DNA from 2 places in the Mycobacterium sp. NGS24 genome. Region 2 is predicted to be linked to the other one. Evidence: predicted binding sites of a transcription regulator. Region 2 holds the regulator's gene; the other holds the start of a gene.
The links. Region 2 encodes LexA, which represses DNA repair genes until DNA is damaged. Its sites were predicted from a motif close to CGAACANNTGTTCG; they were not measured.
Positions count from the first base shown of each region.

Region 1: the regulator LexA is predicted to act here: its motif matches at 2,020-2,033, upstream of cofD (2-phospho-L-lactate transferase).

Region 1 is NZ_JCALDW010000003.1:404,546-410,577, reverse strand. It holds gene AC5Y6Y_RS07420 (phosphomannomutase/phosphoglucomutase) at 1-377, opposite strand, end outside; gene AC5Y6Y_RS07415 (DUF3499 domain-containing protein) at 479-952, opposite strand; gene AC5Y6Y_RS07410 (metallopeptidase family protein) at 1,135-1,554, shown strand; gene AC5Y6Y_RS07405 (WhiB family transcriptional regulator) at 1,570-1,926, opposite strand; gene cofD (2-phospho-L-lactate transferase) at 2,277-3,263, shown strand; gene AC5Y6Y_RS07395 (coenzyme F420-0:L-glutamate ligase) at 3,260-4,627, shown strand; gene AC5Y6Y_RS07390 (NUDIX hydrolase) at 4,624-5,187, shown strand; gene manB (mannose-1-phosphate guanylyltransferase) at 5,169-6,032, opposite strand, start outside.
Region 2 is NZ_JCALDW010000010.1:91,483-97,514, reverse strand. It holds gene AC5Y6Y_RS15110 (LGFP repeat-containing protein) at 1-1,278, shown strand, start outside; gene lexA (transcriptional repressor LexA) at 1,288-2,004, opposite strand; gene AC5Y6Y_RS15100 (LysM peptidoglycan-binding domain-containing protein) at 2,298-2,804, shown strand; gene nrdR (transcriptional regulator NrdR) at 2,923-3,384, shown strand; gene AC5Y6Y_RS15090 (peroxynitrite isomerase) at 3,395-3,880, shown strand; gene AC5Y6Y_RS15085 (alpha/beta fold hydrolase) at 3,908-4,933, opposite strand; gene AC5Y6Y_RS15080 (proteasome assembly chaperone family protein) at 4,973-5,950, opposite strand.

The DNA.
Region 1 (6,032 bases), on a different contig from region 2:
TTACCGACCGGTTTGGCACCCGCGCGGCACAGCTTGATGCCGTTGTAGGCCGCCGGGTTGTGGCTGGCGGTGAACATGGCACCGGGGCAGTCCAGCAGACCCGAGCCGAAGTACAACTGATCGGTGGAGGCCAGACCGATGCGCACCACGTCCAGGCCCTGACCGGTGACGCCGTCGGCGAACGCCGCCGCCAGCGACGGGGAGCTGTCGCGCATGTCGTGACCGATCACCACCCGGCCGGCGCCCTCGCTGCGCATCAACCGGGCGAAGGCGGCACCGACGTCGGCGACGAAGGGCTCGCTGATTTCCGCACCGACCAGCCCACGGACGTCGTAGGCCTTGATCACACGGTGGACAGCCGCGGCGGGCCAAGACATGTGGGGTGCTCCTGACGACGTGAACTCTTCGCCGTCAGCCTATCGGCCCGCCGACACTGCGGACCGGAACGGTCCGGTTGGCGATCGACGGTTCGGCGCGCTCAGTCGGCAGGATCGGGCAGGACCCGCAGGTGTCCGCGCCGGCGTCCGGACCGATGTTCGGGTGGCGCCAGCACACCGGTGGCGTGAGCTCCCGCCGAATGCACCGGATCCCCTACCCCAGCGGCGCGTGGGATGTCGTCGTACCCGTCGTATCCGTCGACCCGCGCGGTGAAGCCGTTCACGACCGCACTCGCACGCACCCCGCCCTCGCGCACCGCATCGGCCAGCGCCACCAGGTCGTCCTCGTCGGGATTGGTCGGCTCGGCGTTGAGCGGTCCGGCGTGGCGCACCAGCTCCCAGCCACGCGGGGCGGTGATGCGGCCGGCATGACCGACACACAGATCCCAGGAGTGGGGTTCCCGCGCGGTAGCGAGTGGTCCGACCACCGCCGTGGAGTCCGAGTAAACGAACGTCAGCGTTGCCACTGCATAGTGCGGACACCCGGGCCGGCAGCAGCGACGGGGTACGTTCACGAGCGAAAGGCTATCGTGCGCAAACGCCGCTCAAGCGCCGGACACGCGCATCGGTTCTAGCCACGATGTACAACCGTTACCATCGGCGCGTGAGCGATTCCCGCGGCTCCGGCCGCAGCGGTCGGCCTGCGGGCAGGTGGGCCGGGACGTTCGGGCACCGATCCCGGCGCAGGGGCCGCGATCTGCGCGGCCCGTTGCTGCCGCCCACCGTGCCGGGCTGGCGCAGCCGCGCCGAGCGGTTCGACATGGCGGTGCTGGAGGCCTACGAACCCATTGAGCGACGGGTCGGTGAGCGGGTAGCCGAACTCGACGTCGCCGTCGACGAGATCCCCCGCATCGCGGCCAAGGATCCCGACAGCGTGCAGTGGCCACCTGAGGTGATCGCGGACGGACCGATCGCCCTGGCCCGTCTGATACCCGCCGGGGTCGACGTGCGCGGCAACGCGACGCGGGCGCGAATTGTATTGTTCCGCAAGCCGATTGAGCGACGGGCGAAAGACACCGTCGAACTCGGTGACCTGCTGCACGAGATCCTGGTGGCCCAGGTGGCGATCTACCTGGACGTGGAGCCGTCGGTCATCGACCCGACGATCGACGACTGAACTTTGTGCGGCGGACTAGATGACGCCGCGCTTGAGGCGGCGACGTTCGCGCTCGGACAGTCCACCCCAGATGCCGAACCGCTCGTCGTGGGCCAGCGCGTAGTCGAGGCACTCATGACGGACCTCGCACCCCAGGCAGATCTTCTTCGCCTCGCGGGTGGAGCCACCCTTCTCCGGGAAGAAGGCCTCGGGGTCGGTCTGGGCGCACAGCGCTTTGTCCTGCCATTGGTCGGCGGGGACTTCCGGCAGTGGCTCGGGCTCGAATGCGGCGGGCGCATCCGGAACCACGCTGAGATGAGGACGGACGGGTGCTTTCGGTGTCGGCAGAGACGTCACGACCGAGCCGGACGTGGTGTGCGGTGTGCCCCCCATTACGCCCCGAAGGTATTCATAGGACATGACTCCGCCTCCTCACTGATAGAGAGTGAATGGTTTACCACTGTTCTGATGTACAGATACCCAATTCGAACAAGTGATCGAATCTCGGTCTGCGACACCGGAACCGGCCGGCCAACCGGGAAATGACACTGATGTGATTAGACACGTGCCGGTGACCCTGGTCAAGCACTTCGGCGCATTTCCATACCATCTCGTAACCGAATTTCGGCGTTTCTGTTGTTTCGGCACTCGGGCGTGTCGAACACAGTATTATCACAAGTCCCTTGTGCCACAGTGGTTACCGATAACAACCCGTCCGCGCGCGACGGGTACTGTCCTGCGGTGTGAAGGTCACCGTGTTGGTCGGCGGCGTCGGCGGCGCCCGCTTCCTGCTCGGCGCACAACACTTCCTCGGCCTGGGACAGTTTGCTCGGTCGGACCAAACCGGTCATGAACTGACCGCCGTCGTCAACATCGGCGACGACGCGTGGATCCACGGCGTACGCATCTGCCCGGACTTGGACACCTGCATGTACACCCTGGGCGGCGGGGTGGACCCGGAGCGCGGCTGGGGCCATCGGGACGAAACCTGGCATGCCAAAGAGGAACTGGCGCGCTACGGGGTGCAACCCGATTGGTTCGGGCTCGGCGATCGCGATCTGGCCACCCACCTGATTCGAACTCAGATGCTCAACGCCGGTTACCCGCTGTCGCAGATCACCGCCGCACTGTGCGATCGTTGGCAGCCGGGCGCGCGGTTGCTGCCGGCCAGCGACGACCGCTGTGAAACGCATGTGGTGATCACCGATCCGTCCGACGGTTCGCGCAAAGCGATCCACTTCCAGGAGTGGTGGGTTCGCTACCGCGCCCAAGTCCCCACCCACAGTTTCGCCTTCGTCGGAGCCGAAAAGGCTAGCGCCACAACAGAAGCGGTGGCGGCCATCGCCGAAGCCGACGTAATCATGCTGGCACCGTCCAATCCGGTGGTGAGCGTCGGGGCCATCCTGGCGGTACCCGGCATCCGCGCCGCCCTGCGCACCGCGACCGCCCCGGTGGTCGGGTACTCACCGATCATCGGTGGAAAACCGTTGCGCGGCATGGCCGATGCCTGTCTATCGGTGATCGGCGTGGACTCCACCGCTGAGGCCGTCGGGCGGCATTACGGTGCGCGCGGCACCACCGGGATACTGGACTGCTGGCTGATCCACGAGGGTGATCGCGCCGAAATCGACGCTGTGGCGGTGCGATCCATCCCGCTTCTGATGAGCGACCCGGCGACCACGGCTGAGATGGTGCGCGCCGGGCTGGAACTGGCTGGCGTGACAGTATGACCGGGCAGCCCACGCTGCCGCCGACGGGCGAACACGGCACCGCCGGGAGGATCGAGATCCTGCCCGCTCCCGGGCTTCCCGAGTTCCGTCCCGGTGACGACCTGGGCGCCGCGCTGGCCGCCGCCATGCCATGGCTGCGCGACGGTGACGTGGTGGTGGTCACCAGCAAGGTGGTGTCCAAATGTGAAGGCCGCCTGGTGCCGGCTCCCCCGGATCCTGAGCAGCGAGATACCCTGCGCCGTAAGCTGATTGACGGCGAGGCGGTCCGGGTGCTGGCCCGCAAGGGACGCACCCTGATCACCGAGAACCGGCTGGGCCTGATCCAGGCCGCGGCCGGGGTGGACGGATCCAACGTCGGGACATCGGAATTGGCGCTGCTGCCGGTGGACCCGGACGGCAGTGCCGCCGCGCTGCGGGCGCGGCTGGGTGAACTGCTCGGGGTCACCGTCGCCGTTGTGATCACCGACACCATGGGCCGGGCCTGGCGTAACGGCCAGATCGACGCTGCGGTGGGAAGTGCGGGAATAGCTGTGCTGCACAACTATTCGGGCGCCGTCGATCAGCACGGCAATGATCTGGTGGTCACCGAGATCGCCGTCGCCGACGAGATCGCGGCGGCAGCCGACCTGGTGAAGGGCAAGCTGACCGCGATGCCGGTGGCGGTGATCCGGGGGCTCGAACCCGCCGACAACGGCACGACCGCGCGGCACCTGGTGCGCGCAGGCACCGAAGACCTGTTCTGGCTCGGCACCGCCGAGGCCCTCGACCTGGGTCACCGCCAGGCCCAGCTGATGCGCCGCTCGGTGCGGCAGTTCAGCAGCGAACCGGTGCCGGCGGAGCTGGTCGAAGCCGCGGTCGCCGAGGCGCTGACCGCCCCGGCGCCGCACCACACCCGGCCGGTGCGGTTCGTGTGGCTGCAGACCCAGGCCACCCGAAATCGGCTGCTGGACCGGATGAAAGACAAGTGGCGGACCGATCTGAGCGGTGACGGCAAGCCCGCCGATGCGGTGGAGCGCCGCGTCTCGCGCGGCCAGATTCTCTATGACGCGCCCGAAGTCGTCATACCCTTTCTGGTGCCCGACGGCGCGCACAGCTACCCGGACGCCGCCCGCACCGAGGCCGAGCACACCATGTTCACCGTCGCCGTCGGCGCCGCCGTCCAGGGTCTGCTGGTTGCGCTGGCGGTCCGCGGCCTGGGCAGCTGCTGGATCGGGTCGACGATCTTCGCCGCCGACCTGGTGTGCGAAGAGCTTGGCCTGCACCGTGATTGGGAGCCGCTGGGGGCCATCGCAATCGGCTACCCCGCCGAGGCGATCGAACCGCGCGAGCCGGCGCCGGTCGCGGATCTGTTGATCCACCGATGAGCTTGCGGGATTCGGTGATCGACCTGCTCGCCGGGTGGCAGGCGCCCGAACCCGCCCAGGACGCGCTGCGCCAGGCCGTGCTCGGGTTCGTGCTGGCCCGCCCGGACGCGTGCCTGCGGGAGTGCGAGCCCGGGCACATCACCGCCTCGACCCTGGTGCTCGACGACAGCGGCGAGCGGGTGCTGCTCACCCTGCATCCCCGGCTGCGCCGCTGGGTGCAACTCGGCGGACACTGCGAGCAGGATGTCGATGCCGACATCCAGGCCGCCGCGCTGCGCGAGGCCGTCGAGGAGTCCGGCATCCCCGACCTGGCGCTGGACCCGGAACTCGTTGCCGTGCACGTCCACGCGCTGACCTGCTCGCTGGGCAAGCCGACCCGGCATCTGGACCTGCAGTTCGTGGCGCGTGCGCCGAGCGGTGCCCGGATCGCCATCAGCGACGAGTCCGACGACCTGCGCTGGTGGCCGGCGGACGCGCTGCCCGAAGGCACCGATCACGCGTTGGCGTACCTGGTGGATCGGGCCCGCCGCCCGGAGGAAGCTCAGACGTCCGACGAGTAGCGGATCCCACCGTCGGGAATCGAGACCCCTGGCCACACCCGCGCCCCGCGCAGCAGTTCGCAGCGCGCACCGATGTCGCAGCCGTCGCCGATCACGCCGTCGCGGATCAGCGCCCGCGGCCCGATGCGGGCACCGAACCCGATGATCGAGCGCTCGATCACACTGCCCGCCTCGACCTTGACCCCGTCGAAGATCACCGCGCCGTCCAGCCGCACCCCCGCGCCGATCTCGGCGCCCCGGCCCACGACGGTGCCGCCGATCAGCAGCGCGCCCGGCGCCACCGCCGCGCCGTCGTGCACCAACGACTCGCCGCGCTGCCCGTGCAGGGCCGGCGACGGCGCGATGCCGCGCACCAGATCGGCCGAGCCGCGCACGAAGTCCTCCGGGGTGCCCATGTCGCGCCAGTAGGTGGCGTCGACGTAGCCGCACACCTTGACGTCGTCCGCCGACAGCAGCGACGGAAATACCTCGCGTTCCACCGACACCTCGCGCCCGCGCGGAATGCGGTCGATGATGTCGCGGCCGAACACGTAACAGCCGGCGTTGATCTGGTCGGTCGGCGGGTCCTGTGTCTTCTCCAGAAAGGCGACGACCCGGTCCGTGTCGTCGGTGGGGACGCAACCGAACGCGCGCGGATCACCGACCCGGACCAGGTGCAGCGTCACGTCGGCCTGATGCCCGCGATGAAACTCGAGCAACTGGCCCAGATCGGCGCCGGAGAGCACGTCGCCGTTGAACACCATGACGGTGTCGTGGCGGAGCTTGGGGGCGACATTCGCGATGCCGCCGCCGGTGCCCAGCGCGTTCTCCTCGGTCACGTACTCGATCTGCAGGCCGAGCTTGGA
Region 2 (6,032 bases):
GGCGCCCCGGTCGCTGACCAGACGGTGGACGGCGACGTGGTGTCGCAGAAGTTCACCGGCGGCAAGATCTCGTGGAACCGCGCCAAGAACACGTTCACTACCGACCCGGCCAACCTCGCGCCGCTGCTGTCCGGCCTGCAGGTGTCGGGGCAGAACACCCCAAGTAATTCGGCGTCGGCGCCCGCGGGCAAGAAGTTCACCTTCCACTGGTGGTGGCTGATCGCGGCCATTCCTTTGCTGCTGCTGGTGCTGATGACGGTGTTGGTGGTGTCGGGTTTGCGTCGGCGCCGCGCCGCAGTACCGGATGCGCCGGTGTACGACCGCGACCGGGACCTCGGTGTGGAATACGACCCCGGTGCCGATGACCGCTGGCCGCATGAGGAAATCGATTACGGTTCCGAGCGTTTCCCGCCCGTCGACCAGCATGTCGAGGCAGAGGCGGACGCAGACCCCACCGCCGGCCGGGTCAGCTGGTCCAGAGCGGGGGCCGTCCCGCAGGCCGGCTCCGAGCAGGGTGTTGACGACGACGAATACGGCCACGTTGCCGAAGAGCATTTCGATCCGGACGGGTCGGCGGAGTTCGAGGAGGAAGACCCCGACGCGGTGGGCACCACGCCCATCCCCGTCGTGTCGCGCGGCGCTCTTGGTGAACTCGCCGAGGAGGAGCCGGTCGTGCCGGAGACAGTCGCGCCGGACGATTTCGCGCCGGAGGTGTCGGTGCCGCAGACGAATGCGCCGTACCTGCCGGTCCCGGACGTGCCGGAGTTCGAGGAAGTGCCCGAACCCCTGGACGTTCAGGAGAGCCCGGAACCCCCGGAGTTCGTGGAGTACCCGGAAACGGAGCCGGCCCGGCCGTCCAGCGAGGATTATGCGGACGCGTTTTACCCGGTGACCGAGCCGGGGCGCAATGCGGACGACGAGTCACCCGATCTCGCCTCACCGCCGGATGCCGTCGCGGTTCCCGAGCTGCGAAAGGGTCGACATGCCGCAGCGGACCCGGCCGGGTATGCCGTGGAACCTGACACGCCGTTCGGGGCCGCCCCGCAGGTCCAAGCGCCGACCGCCGCGCCAGCAGGCAGCGCCGCGGTGCGCCCGACCATCCATCTGCCGCTCGACGACGACCCGTACCGGGCGCCGGACGGCTATCCCATCAAGGCCAGTGCCCGGTTCGGGCTGTACTACACGCCCACCAGCGCGCTGTACCACGACACCCTGGCCGAGATCTGGTTCGCCAACGAAGACGCCGCGCGCGCCAACGGTTTCGTCAGAGCCGATTGAGGATGCGCGCTACACCTTGCGAATCACGGTGACGACCTTGCCGAGCACGATCGCATCGTTGCCGGGAATCGGATCGAACGCGGGGTTGTGCGGCATCAGCCACACTTGACCGCCCGCTCGCTTGAACGTCTTCACAGTGGCCTCGCCGTCGATCATCGCCGCGACGATGTCGCCGTTGTCAGCGACATTCTGCTGGCGGACGACGACCCAGTCGCCGTCGCAGATGGCGGCCTCGACCATCGACTCACCCACCACCTTGAGCAGGAACAGCGTCCCTTCGCCCACCAGCTCGCGGGGCAACGGGAACACGTCTTCGACGGCTTCCTCAGCCAGGATCGGGCCGCCGGCGGCAATGCGCCCCAAGACCGGGACGAAAGTGGGTTCCGGCAGGGCGTCCGAGCCGATGACATCGGTACGGGGCACTGCCGCATCGTCGGCACCGCGCACGTCGACGGCGCGCGGGCGATTCGGGTCGCGCCGCAGATAGCCTTTGCGCTCCAGGGTGCGTAACTGGTGGGCGACCGACGAGGTGGACGTCAGGCCCACCGCGTCGCCGATCTCGCGGATACTCGGCGGATAGCCCCGCGTTGTCACCGAGGTACGGATGACCTCGAGGATGGTGCGCTGCCGCTCGGTCAGCGTTACATCGGCCGCAGGTGGCCGGCCTTGTGTCGCTTTCGCACTACCCGGGCCGAAACCGGCCGCGGTGTCGTTGCTGTCGCTCATGGATCTGAATGTAACCGCACCAGGCTCAAAATTCAAACATGTGTTCGACCGGGCGTGTCATCGCCCAGACCACAGCCGAAATCTGCGGAAATAAAGTGAATCACAAGTGTGTAACTTCCGCGTGGTCGGGGTATCTGATAGTCACCCAGCTGGTTGCACCGACAAATCCTTGTCGGTGGTGAGGTCTACCGTTTTGCTCGTGCGACACGCGTCGCTCAAATGTTCGGGTTTCGAACACGTGAGCGACTATGGTCGAACACACGAGCGATAAGTAGTCGACCGGAGGGAACGGCATGACACTCATCTACGCGGGTCCGCACCGCAGCGGGAACACGCAGGGCCACCTGAACAGGCCTGTTGGGCGGCCGGTGCGCCAATATCCCTCGTACCGCGCCGGCCAGGGTGGATCCAGCAGACCGGGGCCCGCACGCCCGGGTGTGGCGCCCGTTCGCTACTACGGCACCGGCGTCACGCGCTCGACGGTCGCACATCGCAGACGCCCGGTGAGCGTGGCCACCACGATCGGACTGGCCCTGCTTGCGGGCGTCATCACCGTGTGGCTGGGGCTGATGGCGAACTTCGGCAGCATGGTCAACGACGGCGCGGCCGAGTCGGCGCCGCAGGTGCCCGCCGCCCTGGCGGTCGTGCGGGTGGAACCGGGGGAGTCGTTGCAAGACCTCGCTGCCCGGGTGGCGCCCGGCGCGCCGGTGCGCGACGTCGTGGAACGGATTCGCGACCTGAACGCACTGGATTCCAGTGCGGTCTCGGCGGGTCAGACCCTGATCGCCCCGATCGGCTGAGCGAGCACCCGCCCGATCGGTGGTTGCCCGGGTCAGCGTTGGCCCGCTACGGAGCACGCAGGTACTGTCGGGGTGTTCTTCTACCCGGATACCAGTCGGTACGGCAAAGGAGCGGCTCTTGCACTGCCCGTTCTGCCGGCATCCCGATTCGCGGGTGATCGACTCGCGAGAAACCGATGAGGGCCAGGCGATTCGCCGTCGTCGCTCGTGCCCGGAATGCGGACGCCGGTTCACGACGGTGGAGACCGCGGTGTTGGCCGTGGTCAAGCGCAGCGGCGTCACCGAGCCCTTCAGTCGCGAGAAGGTGATCAGTGGCGTCCGCCGGGCCTGTCAGGGGCGCCAGGTTGACGACGATGCGCTGAATTTACTTGCCCAGCAGGTGGAGGACGCGGTGCGTGCCGCCGGCCCCGAGGTCCCCAGCAACGAGGTCGGCCTGGCCATTCTGGGACCGCTGCGCGACCTCGACGAGGTGGCCTACCTGCGGTTCGCCTCCGTCTACCGGTCCTTCTCGTCGGCCGACGATTTCGAGCGCGAGATCGAGGCGCTGCGCGCGCACCGCAACGTTTCGACGTCCGGCTGACCGCACCCCGATGGGCGCCGAACTACATCCTGATCTGCATGCGCTGGCGCCGTTGTTAGGTACCTGGGTGGGCCGGGGCGCGGGGGAGTATCCGACGATCCAGCCTTTCGAATACCTCGAAGAGGTTGTCTTCGCCCACGTCGGCAAGCCCTTCCTGAGCTATGGACAGAAGACCAAGGCCCCCGCCGACGGCAAGCCGTTGCATGCCGAGACGGGCTATCTTCGGGTACCGCAGCCCGGTCACGTGGAGCTGGTGCTGGCCCATCCCAGCGGCATCACCGAAATAGCGGTCGGCACCTACTCGGTGACCGGTGACGTCATCGAAATCGATGTGGCGACAACCAGTATCGGACTGACGCCGACGGCCAAAGAGGTCAGCGCCCTGGGGCGGTCGTTGCGGATCGCGGGGGACGAGCTGTCGTACTCGCTGCAGATGGGTGCGGTCGGGCAACCCCTGCAACACCATCTGTCCGCCACGCTGCGCCGACAGCTGTGACAGCCGCGCCGGCTCGCGGACGCGAACTCAGGTGGCGCTGCGCTCGTCGGCACCCATCGCGTTGAGCACGGCCACCCGGGTGTCAGTCGGACCGCTCACGGTTCCCTCGCCGCCGCCGGTGCGAAGCAACTCGCGCAGCGCGGCCTGGTCGTAGTCGGGGGGCGCGGTGGTGTCGATGAAGCGCTGGACGAGGTCGAGGAAGCGGGCCGGGTCGTCGTGAAACGGAAAGTGCGCGGCGTTCTCGAAGATTTCGAGTTGGGACCCCGGCATTGCGGCGTGCGCCATGTACGCGTGCTGGACCGGGATGACCGAGTCCTTGCGGCCCCAGATGATCTGCACCGGAATCGCCTGGGTCAAATAACATCGGTCCAGCATGGTGACGATCTGGCCGCGCCAGTCGACGACCGCCCGCAGGGTGCGGGTGAACGCCGCCGAAGCGGTCGGCTCCGGGAGATCGTCCAATATCCGCAGCATGTTCGGCAGATCCTGGCCGATAGCCGTCGACCCGAGCGCCAGACCCGCCAACCGGCCCAGCAACTGCACCGCCGGCAGCACCAGCGGCAGGCGCAGCAGCGCCAGCGCCTCGGCGCCCATCGGCAGCGACGCGAACCGCAACGCGATGTTGACGTCCTTGGTGACGCCCCCGGCGCCCACCAGGATCAGGCGCTCGACCAGATGGGGGAACTGGTAGGCGAACTGCATGGCCACCCCACCGCCCAGCGAGTGGCCGATGATGGTGACCCGCTCGATGTCCAGCACGCTGAGCAGGTCGCGCATGCCGTTGGCGTACGCCGCGGCTGAGTAGTCGGCGCGCGGTTTGTCAGATTTGCCGTGGCCCAACAGATCTGGGGCGATGACGGTGAACCGCTGGGCCAGTTTGGCGTGGATACCGGTCCACGTCGTGGAGTTGTCGCCGATGCCGTGGATCAGCAGGATCGCCGGGCCGGATCCGGCGATCCGGAACGCCCGCTTGTAGCCGTGGATGGTGCGGAACTGCAGCGACGGGGTGGTCACTTCCCGCACCGGGCGAAGATTGCGTTTTCGCTCGGTCATGTCGCCAACCTCGTCGTCGGGCCGTTAAGGCGTTCGGGACTAACTCGAATCGTCGTCGTCGTGCTTCTTCTCCGCCTGCTGAGCCAGAAAGCGCTCGAACTCGGCGCCCAGCTCGTCGCCGCTGGGCAGTTCCTCGTCACGTGCCAGCAAGGATCTGTTTTCCTGAGCGTCGATGAACGCATCGTACTGGCGCTCGAGCGCGGTCACCACTTGAGCGACTTCCGCGCTCGCCTGGACCTGTTCGTCGATCTTGGTCCGGATCTCAGCGGCCGCCTCGGCCAGCGCCTCCACCGGCAGATCCAGCGATCCCGTCTTCGCCACCTGCTCGAGCAGAGCCTGCGCGGCGGCCGGGTAATCAGTCTGGGTGAGGTAGTGCGGGACGTGCACGGTGAAGCCGACCACCTCGTGGCCGTGTTGCGCCATCCGGTATTCCAGCAGGTTGGACGCGCTACCCGGGACCTGGATCTCGGAAATCCACGGCTGGAAGTCGGCGATCAGCTCGGCGTTGTTCGAGTGTGCGGTCATCGTGACGGGCCGGGTGTGGGGGACGGCCATCGGAACAGTGCCCAGGCCGATCGTCTGCCGCACGCCCAGGCGTTCGGCCAGCAGTCGCACCGCGGTGATGAACCGCTCCCACTTCAGGTCCGGTTCCATGCCGGCCAGCAGCAGAAACGGGGTCCCGACGCTGTCGCGCAGCGCGTACAGGCTTAATTCGGGATCGTCGTACTTGGTGAAGTGGTCGGTCTTGAAGGTCATCATCGGCCGCCGGGAGCGGTAGTCCAGCAGCTCGTCGATCGCGAATGATGCGACCAGTTCGGTGTCCAGCACCTCTTTGAGGTGGGCGGCGGCAAGCCGAATCGCGTGACCGGCGTCGGAGAACCCCTCCAGGGCGTGGACCAGCACCGGACCGCGGCCGTCGGATGCCGATAACTGAGGTGCCGGGAACTCCAGCTCGTACATGCCGGGTTGTCCGGGCTGGTATTCCTGCGCCTCGCCTGGGTCGTGATGGTCGGACATTGAGCGTGCCTCCTTCCGGGATTCGCGCGCGGGCCTCTCTAGGTTGCCCTAACCAGTCTTCCTCAATCGACGCCGCATCTCT